Regions from separate parts of the Clostridium algidicarnis genome, predicted to be linked through region 1. Evidence: riboswitches for the same ligand, from Rfam matches in the RefSeq annotation. Region 1 holds a riboswitch; each other region holds the start of a gene.
What was found. A riboswitch is a leader RNA that binds a small molecule or an ion and turns the genes downstream of it on or off. The one in region 1 is predicted to bind thiamine pyrophosphate.
Positions count from the first base shown of each region.

Region 2: linked by a shared signal. The riboswitch ahead of thiW (energy coupling factor transporter S component ThiW) and the one ahead of thiT (energy-coupled thiamine transporter ThiT) in region 1 are both predicted to bind thiamine pyrophosphate.
Region 3: linked by a shared signal. The riboswitch ahead of tenA (thiaminase II) and the one ahead of thiT (energy-coupled thiamine transporter ThiT) in region 1 are both predicted to bind thiamine pyrophosphate.

Region 1 is NZ_JNLN01000001.1:1,225,656-1,228,943, forward strand. Features, by position in the region: gene BV55_RS0106110 (CTP--phosphocholine cytidylyltransferase) at 1-282, shown strand, start outside; gene BV55_RS0106115 (DUF3785 family protein) at 304-723, shown strand; gene BV55_RS15670 (hypothetical protein) at 809-967, shown strand; TPP riboswitch at 1,652-1,752, shown strand; gene thiT (energy-coupled thiamine transporter ThiT) at 1,811-2,464, shown strand; gene dhaM (dihydroxyacetone kinase phosphoryl donor subunit DhaM) at 2,635-3,024, opposite strand; gene dhaL (dihydroxyacetone kinase subunit DhaL) at 3,085-3,288, opposite strand, start outside.
Region 2 is NZ_JNLN01000001.1:1,789,734-1,793,021, forward strand. Features, by position in the region: gene mgtE (magnesium transporter) at 1-184, shown strand, start outside; gene BV55_RS0108615 (iron-containing alcohol dehydrogenase family protein) at 361-1,458, shown strand; TPP riboswitch at 1,491-1,601, shown strand; gene thiW (energy coupling factor transporter S component ThiW) at 1,675-2,169, shown strand; gene namA (NADPH dehydrogenase NamA) at 2,369-3,288, shown strand, end outside.
Region 3 is NZ_JNLN01000001.1:1,491,285-1,494,572, forward strand. Features, by position in the region: gene BV55_RS0107320 (ABC transporter ATP-binding protein) at 1-468, opposite strand, end outside; gene tenA (thiaminase II) at 572-1,231, opposite strand; TPP riboswitch at 1,334-1,444, opposite strand; gene BV55_RS15110 (C40 family peptidase) at 1,593-3,288, opposite strand, start outside.

The DNA of each region.
Region 1 (3,288 bases):
GAGGGTAATGTTAGTGGTATTGAGGTAGGACCTGGATCTGGATATATTATGTCAGGCATATCTTACTGGAGTAAAAGAGACGGAAAGATCATAAAAGATGAGCTTGAAACAGTTATTAAAGCCGGAAATTTTGATAATGTTTATTGGGATGATGTTATAGCAAAGATAATATCTAAGCTACAGGTAAAGGTACAAAAAACTAGTCTTCATTCCTGGTTTGAAATAGATAGCATAAAAGATCTTAATAAAGCCGAAACAATTATAAAAACCTTAAAAAAATAAAAGAAATATAGGAGGATTCAAATGAATAATTATACATTTAACTTTAATGGTAAGACCTACGAATTATCTCTTGATAAATTTGATTACCTATTAAACGATGAAGAAAATGAAGTTACAGGAATAGACATAGAAGATATTCTAACTCTTTTAAATGAGAGCCAAGAGGTGGACTTTGACCTAGAATATTATAGTGTTCCTTGCGAAATATGTTTAGCTGGAAAAGAAGAAAAGAAAAGGTACTTTAACTTTTTAGAATATCACTTTACTATATTCACAAAAGAAAATGAATATGTAATGAGCAACATATCTAAAGAATTTGAAGACACTTCCTTTACAGAACTTAAAGCTCTTGGAAAGATAGACAATAGCTTTATTGTAATAATAATGGTCTGTGAGAGTTGCGGAACTTATTCTATAGAAATTAATCAATGTGACATATAGGACATATATATTGTAGCTATAAAGCTAATTATAAACTATAATATAGAATGAAGTAAAAATATTTAATTAAATCGGAGGACTATATATGTCAGAAAAAGATATTGAAATGATGAAAAGGCTTATTGAAGAAAAAAGATTAAAAGGCTTAAAAAAGGGCGTAACTCAAAGAGCTGAAAAGACTACAGGAGAATACAGAAAAGCAAATAGAAGTACAAAGAAAACAGGCGGTTTATTTGACAAATAAAAACTACCAGGGCATTTCATAAATAAAGATTGCCAGGATATTTCATAAATAATAGCAGGTAATTGTTAAATTTCCTAATTATCCATTAAGTATTAACATTATTAATGGATAATTAGTATTGACAATAGGATTTTAAAGTAGTATTATAAAAATATAAACATAAGAAATATTTCTTATTATATAGCAAAATCTTTAAACAACGAAAGTAGTACCCCCAAATTAGAAGTAATAATATTGAAAGCGTGGGGAGAGTACACAAGAGAGTTAAGACTAAACTACTAAACTAAAATTTTCAGTTAAAAGTTAATCTTTTATACGTAAAAATTAGAACGAGTTTTCTTAAAATTGGAGAGTTGCTGCCTTTAGCAGTAGGTGAAGACCATTTTACCAATTATTTAAGAGATAGATAAGTATACATTTAGCTTACCCTAGCATATTTGTAAGTTATAATAGTTTTTAAACTAGGCTAACTTAGATACACCAAGGGAAATACAGTTTAAGGAGAGTACTATTGAAAGAAACATTTATTAGAAATAGAAGTTAGATTTTAATTCATTATGAATTATAATATCTAACTTCTATTTTTTTGTGGAACAAATAATTAATTAAAGTGAGAATTATCCTAAACTTCAAATAAGCTATTGATATAAGTAAGATAAACATAGTATAATGAAATCAAAAGAATATATAGGCTAGGGGTGCTTTAAAGCTGAGATTGGAATTTTTTCCTGACCCTTGTACCTGAACTGGGTAATTCCAGCGTAGGAAAGCGGATAATGTTATTAAGACACTGTTTTTCTACAGCGTCTATTTTTTTTGAAAAATTTAAAGGGGGATTAATAAATGGATTGGTTTAATTTTAAATTCAAAGCTCCAAAGGCTGGAGAGTCTTTAAAGGAAGTCTTCTCAAATCCTATGATATACTTAACTTTACTAGTAGTTTTAGCAATAGCTATAGTCTTTGTATATATAAGTAAGGTAAAGCTTACCACAAGGACTATAATTCATGTAGGAATTGCCATAGCGCTTGCTATTGTACTTAAGATGTTTAGAATAATGCAAATGCCAATGGGAGGATCAGTTACACTTGGAAGCATGATACCTATTATATTTATAGCCTATGTTTATGGCCCTAGAGTAGGTTATCTTACAGGAATGTTATTTGGAGTTATGGATTTGCTTCTAGGTGCTTATGTAGTACATCCAATGCAACTTTTACTTGATTATGTACTAGCCTTTGGTGTATTAGGTGTAGCAGGATATTTTAAGAATAATATATCTATTGGAGCACTGGTTGCTATAGCATTAAGATTTTTATGCCACATTGCATCTGGTGTAATATTCTTCGCTTCCTATGCAGGAGAACAAAATGCTTTAGTTTATTCTATATTATACAATGGAACTTATTTATTACCAGAAGCTATAATAGCTATGATAATTTTAGCTGTTCTTCCAACTAAGAGACTAAGAACTGAAATCTCAAAGGGTGCTTATTAAAAAGGTTACAAGTCTATGGACCTCTAACCTATGGATTCATGATATTATATTAGTCTTTCAGTATTACTATTATTATATAAAAGATATAAAAGATATAAAAGATATAAAAGATATAAAAGATATAAAAAAATAGCCCTCTATTGAATTCAATAGAGGGCTATTTTAAAAAATTATGATATTTTACCTAGAGATAAACCTTTTAATGCTTCTTTTATTTCAGATCTATTTTTATCCATGCTACTTTCTACTGCAGCTGTAATAGCTCCTTCAACTAGAGCAACATCTAGTATTTCTACATTAGCTTTCATAGTATCATCTAGCATTTCAATAGCCATTTCTGCATTCATAAATGCACTACCAAGGTCAAATAAAATTAAAACACCTTCATCAGAATATACTTCATTTATAGCATCTAAAATCTTATTTATATCTGATCCTATTCGGCCATCTTCAGTACCACCTGCAGCTGCTATTGGTACTTCACTTGCCATTTCATGGGCTAACTTTTTAGTACCTTCTGCAATCTCATTACTGTGAGATATTATAACTAGTCCTACCAAGTTTAGCACCTCCTTTGTAAATTACCTACTACCTGAAAAGTAAGATATATTATATTAATTTTAGCCTTTTGATTTAACAAAGTCATAGATTGTTTCAAATATAAGGGCACTAGATACAGCACCAGGATCTTTATGTCCAAGGCTTCTATCACCAAGGTAGCTTGCTCTTCCTTTTTTAGCTATGATATCCATTGTGTGATTGGCACCTTTATATGCAGCCTCTTTAACTTTAAATAAGGTATCTATTGGACTTTCATCATTAGC
Region 2 (3,288 bases), 560 kb from region 1:
TGTATGTTCTACTTTGTTTTTTACTGTAGTTATTGCAAAAGCTGTAGGAGGATTACTACCTATAATAGCAAAGAAGCTTAAAGTGGATCCAGCTATAATGGCAAGTCCGCTTATAACAACTATTGTCGATGCCTTAGTTTTAATATTATACTTTGCTACAGCAACAATGCTTCTTGGAATTTAGAAAGATCAAGTGATTCTTAGACATAGGTGGAGTTTGCTTATAAGGAATACATCTATCCATCAAAGTCTTAGAAGAACTTATCCTAGGGGCGTAGCAGCCGTCAACCCCCACCTTGAAGAGGATAGGGGTGTTACGGATGGTAGCCATCGGATAAAATTTTGAAAGGTGGAATAATCATGTTATTCAATTATTTTATGCCTACTAAAATATATTTTGGGAAAGATGTAGTACTTAAAAATAAGAATATACTCAAAGATTTTGGAAAGAAAGCTTATATTATTACAGGTAAAAGTTCATCAAAAGTTAATGGATCTTTAGATAATATGATAGAAGCTTTAGAATATAACAACATAGAACATATAATATTTGATGAAGTAGAAGAGAATCCTTCATTAGAAACTGTTGAAAAGGCTTCAGTAATAGGTAAAAATGAAAAAGTAGATTTTATAATAGGTATTGGAGGGGGATCCCCACTAGATGCTGCTAAAGCTATTGGAATTTTTATAAATAACCCTAACATAAATAAGGATAATATAAATGAAACAAAAGATTTAAAAAGTTTACCTATAATTGCTATTGCCACAACCTCAGGCACTGGATCTGAAGTCACACAGTATGCTATAGTTACTGATCATAATAATCAAACAAAAAAGAATTTAGGTCAAAGTGTTTTTCCAAATGTAGCATTTTTAGATCCTTCTTATACCATGAATATAGGGTGTGATGTAACAGTAAGCACTGCCATAGATGCATTTACGCATCTAGCAGAAGGTTATTTAAATAATAATGCAAGCGAACTTACGGATACCATGGCAGAATCGGGATTGCGTCTTTTTGGCAGGTGTTTAAAAGATATATTAGAAAATAATATAGATTACTCTACTAGGGAAAATCTTATGCTAGCATCTACACTTGGAGGAATGGTAATAGCTCAAACAGGTACTTCATTACCACATGGCATGGGCTATCCACTGACATATTTTAAAAATGTACCTCATGGAAAAGCAAATGCTTTATTGTATGGAGAATACTTAAATGTTTTTAAAGATAAAACTAGAGTAAATAAGGTTTTAAGTTTTTTAAATTTAAAAGACATAGAAGAGCTTAGTAGCATAATATCTAAATTAATGGATACTACCTTAGATATAACTGAAAAAGAGATACAGGTATATGCAAAAATAATGTGTAGTAATGAAGCTAAGTTAAAAAATCATCCAGAAAAGGTAGGCTATGATGAAATATATAACATATATATGAATAGTCTAATCAAGTGATTAGATAAAAGGGTAAGTTTTTTTAATAGAATAATATAACACAGGGGAGCTAGATAATCACTGGCTGAGAGTAAGAATGACTATTCTTAGACCCAAAACCTGAACTGGATAATGCCAGCGTAGGAAGTGTACTATAGTAATATTGCAAGATATATAGCACAGGCCGTACTGGTCTGTGCTTTATTATATTTTAATAAAGGGAAGAGGGGGACATAAATGAAAATTAAAAACATGACAATTTCAGCTATGTTTGTAGCAATTGGAGTGCTAGGAAGCCAAATTATATACATTCCAGTAGGCGCTTCAAAATGTTTTCCAGTTCAACATACCATAAATATAATTTCAGCTATTAGTTTAGGTCCTGTGTATTCTGTTGGAATAGCCTTCTCAATATCACTACTTAGAAATGTTCTAGGCATAGGATCTTTGTTGGCATTTCCAGGTAGTATGATAGGGGCATTGATTGCAGGATTGTTATTTAGAATTACTTCAAAAAAAGAAATGGCTATTTTAGGTGAGGTATTTGGTACAGGCATACTAGGGGGGATTATGGTTTTTCCTATAGCAAAGTTTATATTAGGTAAGGATGTGGCAGCATTATTTTACGTAGTTTCATTTTTAATAAGCACCATAGGTGGTAGTGGTATAGCTTATGCAATGCTAAAGGTTTTAGATTTAGGTAAGACAAGCAAAAAGATTTCACAAAAGTGAAATATAGGGCTAATTTTAATAAATAAAGGTGGTGGTTATGGGATAAATATACTTAAAAATGAGACAGAATATGGAGAATATTAAAGAAAGTTAAAATATGTACCAAGAAAGATAGATAGATACTTTACCTTATAACTGTTTTAGAGTAAAATTACAATAACAATTAGTTTTCAAAAATATATAGATAGAGGTGATATAAGTGAAGACCTTTGAGAGTTACAAATTAAAGGATATAGAATTTAAAAATAGGATAGTCTTACCACCTATGTGTATGTATAGTGCAGATGAAAACGGTATGGCTAAGATGTTTCATTTTGTACACTATACAGAAAGAGCTATCGGAGGAGCTGGACTTATAATTTTAGAAGCCACAGCAATTGCACCTAATGGAAGAATATCAGATAATGACCTTGGCATATGGGATGATAGTCATATAGAGGGACTTAAAACCATCGCAATGTCAGTAAAAGATAATGGTTCAAAGGTGGCTATACAGCTAGCTCATGCAGGAAGAAAATGTGAAGCAAAAGCTGACTTTATAGTAGCACCTAGTGATATTTCCTTTAGTGAAAAATATAGACAACCAAAAGCCTTATCAAAAGACGAAATAAAAGAAATAATTAAAGGATTTAAAGATGCTGCTTCTAGAGCAGATAAAGCTGAATTTGATATGATAGAAATTCACGGAGCACATGGATACTTAATAAATGAATTTTTATCACCATTAGCTAATAAAAGAGAAGATGAGTATGGAGGGAGTACTGAAAACAGAGTTAGATTTTTAAATGAAATATTAGATGAAATAAAAGAAGTATGGCCTTCAAGTAAACCTATAGGCCTTAGAGTTTCAGCATCTGATTATGCAGAGGGCGGAATAGATATAGATGAAATGATAAAAATAGTTAATCTTATAAAAGATAAGGTAGATATAATTCATGTAAGTTCAGGGGCTGTAGTAAACACAAGAATAAAAACTTACCCTGGATACCAAGTGAAATTTGCAGAAGAGATAAAGAACAACTGCAAAATACCAACAATTGCAGTTGGACTTATAGAGAAGATTGATATGGTTGAAGAAATACTCCAAAATGAAAGAGCTGACATGGTAGCTTTGGGAAG
Region 3 (3,288 bases), 270 kb from region 1:
GGCGCTAAAGGGCTCATCCAAAATTAAGATTTCTGATCCTGTAAGAAGTGTTCTTATAAATGACACCCTTTGCCTCATGCCACCAGATAAATCTCTTGGATATTTATTTTTGTAATTTTCAAGACCAAAGGTATTTAAATATTCCTCAGCCTTACCTTTATTCTGTTTGTTTATTTCTAAAGGCAAAGCAGCATTTTCTAAGATAGTCCTCCAAGGAAGTAAAGAGTCCTTTTGAGGCATGTAACCAATGTAACCATCCATAGTATTAATATTTTCTCCATTAATAAAAACACTGCCCTTTAGAGGTTTTTCTAATTTAGAGATTAATCTAAAGATAGTGCTTTTTCCACAGCCACTAGCACCAACAATGCTAACAAAATCACCACTATTTATCTTAAAACTTAAATCTTCAATAATAAGATCAGATTGGTTTTCGTACTTAAAGCTTACGTTACAAAAATCAAGCATATAAAACTACATCTCCTTACATTTATTACCTCCACCTCTTACCTCCACCTCTGAGGTGCAGCCAGTTTTTACCTGCACCTCAGAGGTGCATCCATTTATTGGGTTAGGATTCTTTGTTGTATGACATGTCCCAAAACATATATTCATACTTACTTGTGGTTATGAATATTTCAGTTAATTTATTTAGGTCTTTAGCGTTCATATCTTTTGAGAGGCTGTCCACTAAATCTATAATCCACTGAGTAGCTTCTTCGTATTCTTTTGAAATATAGCCTCTTACCCATTCACCGTAAAATTCATTTTCTGTGGCTCCAGGAATTTTGCTTAAGTGTTTACCTATTTCAAGATAACTCCACATACAAGATAAAAGAGAGGTGGAAAGCTCGGCTAAACTTCCTACGTGTGAAACTGATAGCATGTAATGAGTGTAGGAAAGATTAGTTAAGGACTGCTTTGTGTTTCTAATTTCTTCTTTTGTTATGCCAAGTCTTTTCATATAAGACCTGTGTATGCTCATCTCTCCATTTAATATATTATCTACCATGCTAGAGAATCCTTGCATTACCTCTTCAGTATCTGCCTTAACTACACCTAAAGCGTAAATCTTTGCATAATCTAAAAGGTAAAGATAATCTTGAATCATATAAAATTTGAATTTATCTAAATCTAAGGTTCCATCACCTATACCTTTTATAAAAGGGTGGCTATAATAGGATGTCCAAATTTCCTCAACGTTTTCATAAAGATTTTCTGTAAATCTCATTTTATCTCCTCCTAAGTGCATATTTTAGAAACAAAAAAGTGCCAACCTCTAAGAGATCGGCACTGATATTTCTAAATATTGCTAAGTAACAGCAAATACTTTAAGTAAATACAAAGCCTCTCCCTACGCTGGCATTAACCAGATCAGGTTAGAAAGGTCTAAGAATCAAGTTCTTAATCTCAGCCAGCAACACCGGCCCCCTTGGACTATTATAAATTATATTCTATTTTACAATGTAATAATACTATAGAGATTGTATATAGTCAAATTTTAATCAAGACGCATTACCATTTAATGGGTGCACCTCTGGGGTGCATCCACTTTTTGGATGCACCCCAGAGGTGCACCCATATTTTCACAATTAGATTACTCTTCTTATTCTACCAATTTTGTACCAAGGCACGTCTGCGATTCTAATAAAGTTTCTTGTGTTTGGTGACTCTATCCATTTTCCGTCGCCTATGTACATGCCTACATGATTAAGGTTGCTAAAGAATAGCATATCTCCGGGCTTTACGTTGGCTTTGGATACTTCTACTCCATTAGTTACTTGGTCCCAAGTGGTTCTACCTATACTTACACCTGCTTGTCTAAATCCCCATTGCATAAGTCCAGAACAGTCAAATGCTCTATAACCAGCATCTATGTATTTACCTGGTATATCGTATTTGCCTCTCCTAGCATCATCTGGAAATCTTAGTATTAGTGAATTTAGTGAAGCTGTTGTTAAAAATTCACCAGAGCCTCCCCACACATAAGGACTTCCAATTTGAGCTTTCATTGCGTTAAGGGCAATGTTATAGACATTTGCATGGCCAGCAGGATCTTTTACTTCAGTACTATTTACTTTTTTCACATAATCTTTATTTACATAACCAGTTTTACCGGCATATGTGACTTTGTACCATTCTCCTGCAGTACCTATAATATTACAAGTTTCTCCTGGTAATATATAAGCTAGAACTTGACTATCATCTGAGGTGCTTGGCTTACTTCTCAGTCTTAAATTAGTACTAACATTATAAATCATACCCATACCTAGGTTTTCTAACTTTTCACCAGGAATTGCTGGTGTTGTGGGTTTTGTAGGAGTAACATCTGGAACTTCACTTCCTAAAACCTTAGCATAGTCCTTATGAATATAACCAACCTTATTATCACATTCAATAAAGTACCAGTCGCCGGATTTACTATTTATATTAAACTTTTGTCCACCTATTAAGTAAGAAACTATAGCTGAACTAGTGTTAGGTTCTTGTCTCATTCTTAAATTACTGCTTACATTAATAACCTCACCCTTAGAAGAAGCTGTTTCACTAGGCTTTTCTACTGGTTTTTCAGAAGGCTTAGGTTCTACTGGCTTTGTAGGAGCATCAGCATTAAGTTCCTTTACATAATCCTTATGAACATACCCAGTTTTGCCATTAAACTCAATAAGATACCAATCGGAAGTCTTACCTTTAATATCAAATTTTTCTCCACTATTTAAATATCCAACAACAGAAGCTGAAGTACTAGCAGAAGATCTCATTCTTAAATTACTACTTACATTAATAACCTCACCCTTAGAAGAAGCTGTTTCACTAGGCTTTTCTACTGGTTTTTCAGAAGGCTTAGGTTCTACTGGCTTTGTAGGAGCATCAGCATTAAGTTCCTTTACATAATCCTTATGAACATACCCAGTTTTGCCATTAAACTCAATAAGATACCAATCGGAAGTCTTACCTTTAATATCAAATTTTTCTCCACTATTTAAATATCCAACAACAGAAGCTGAAGTACTAGCAGAAGATCTCATTCTTAAATTACTACTTACATTAATAACCTCACCCTTAGAAGAAGCTGTTTCACTAGGACTTTCTACTGGTTTTTCAGAAGGCTTAGGTTCTACCGGCTTTGTAGGAGCATCAGCATTAAGTTCTTTTACATAGTCTTTATGAACATACCCAGTTTTGCCATTAAACTCAATAAGATACCAATCGGAAGTCTTACCTTTAATATCAAATTTTTTTCCACTATTTAAATATCCAACAACAGAAGCTGAAGTACTAGCAGAA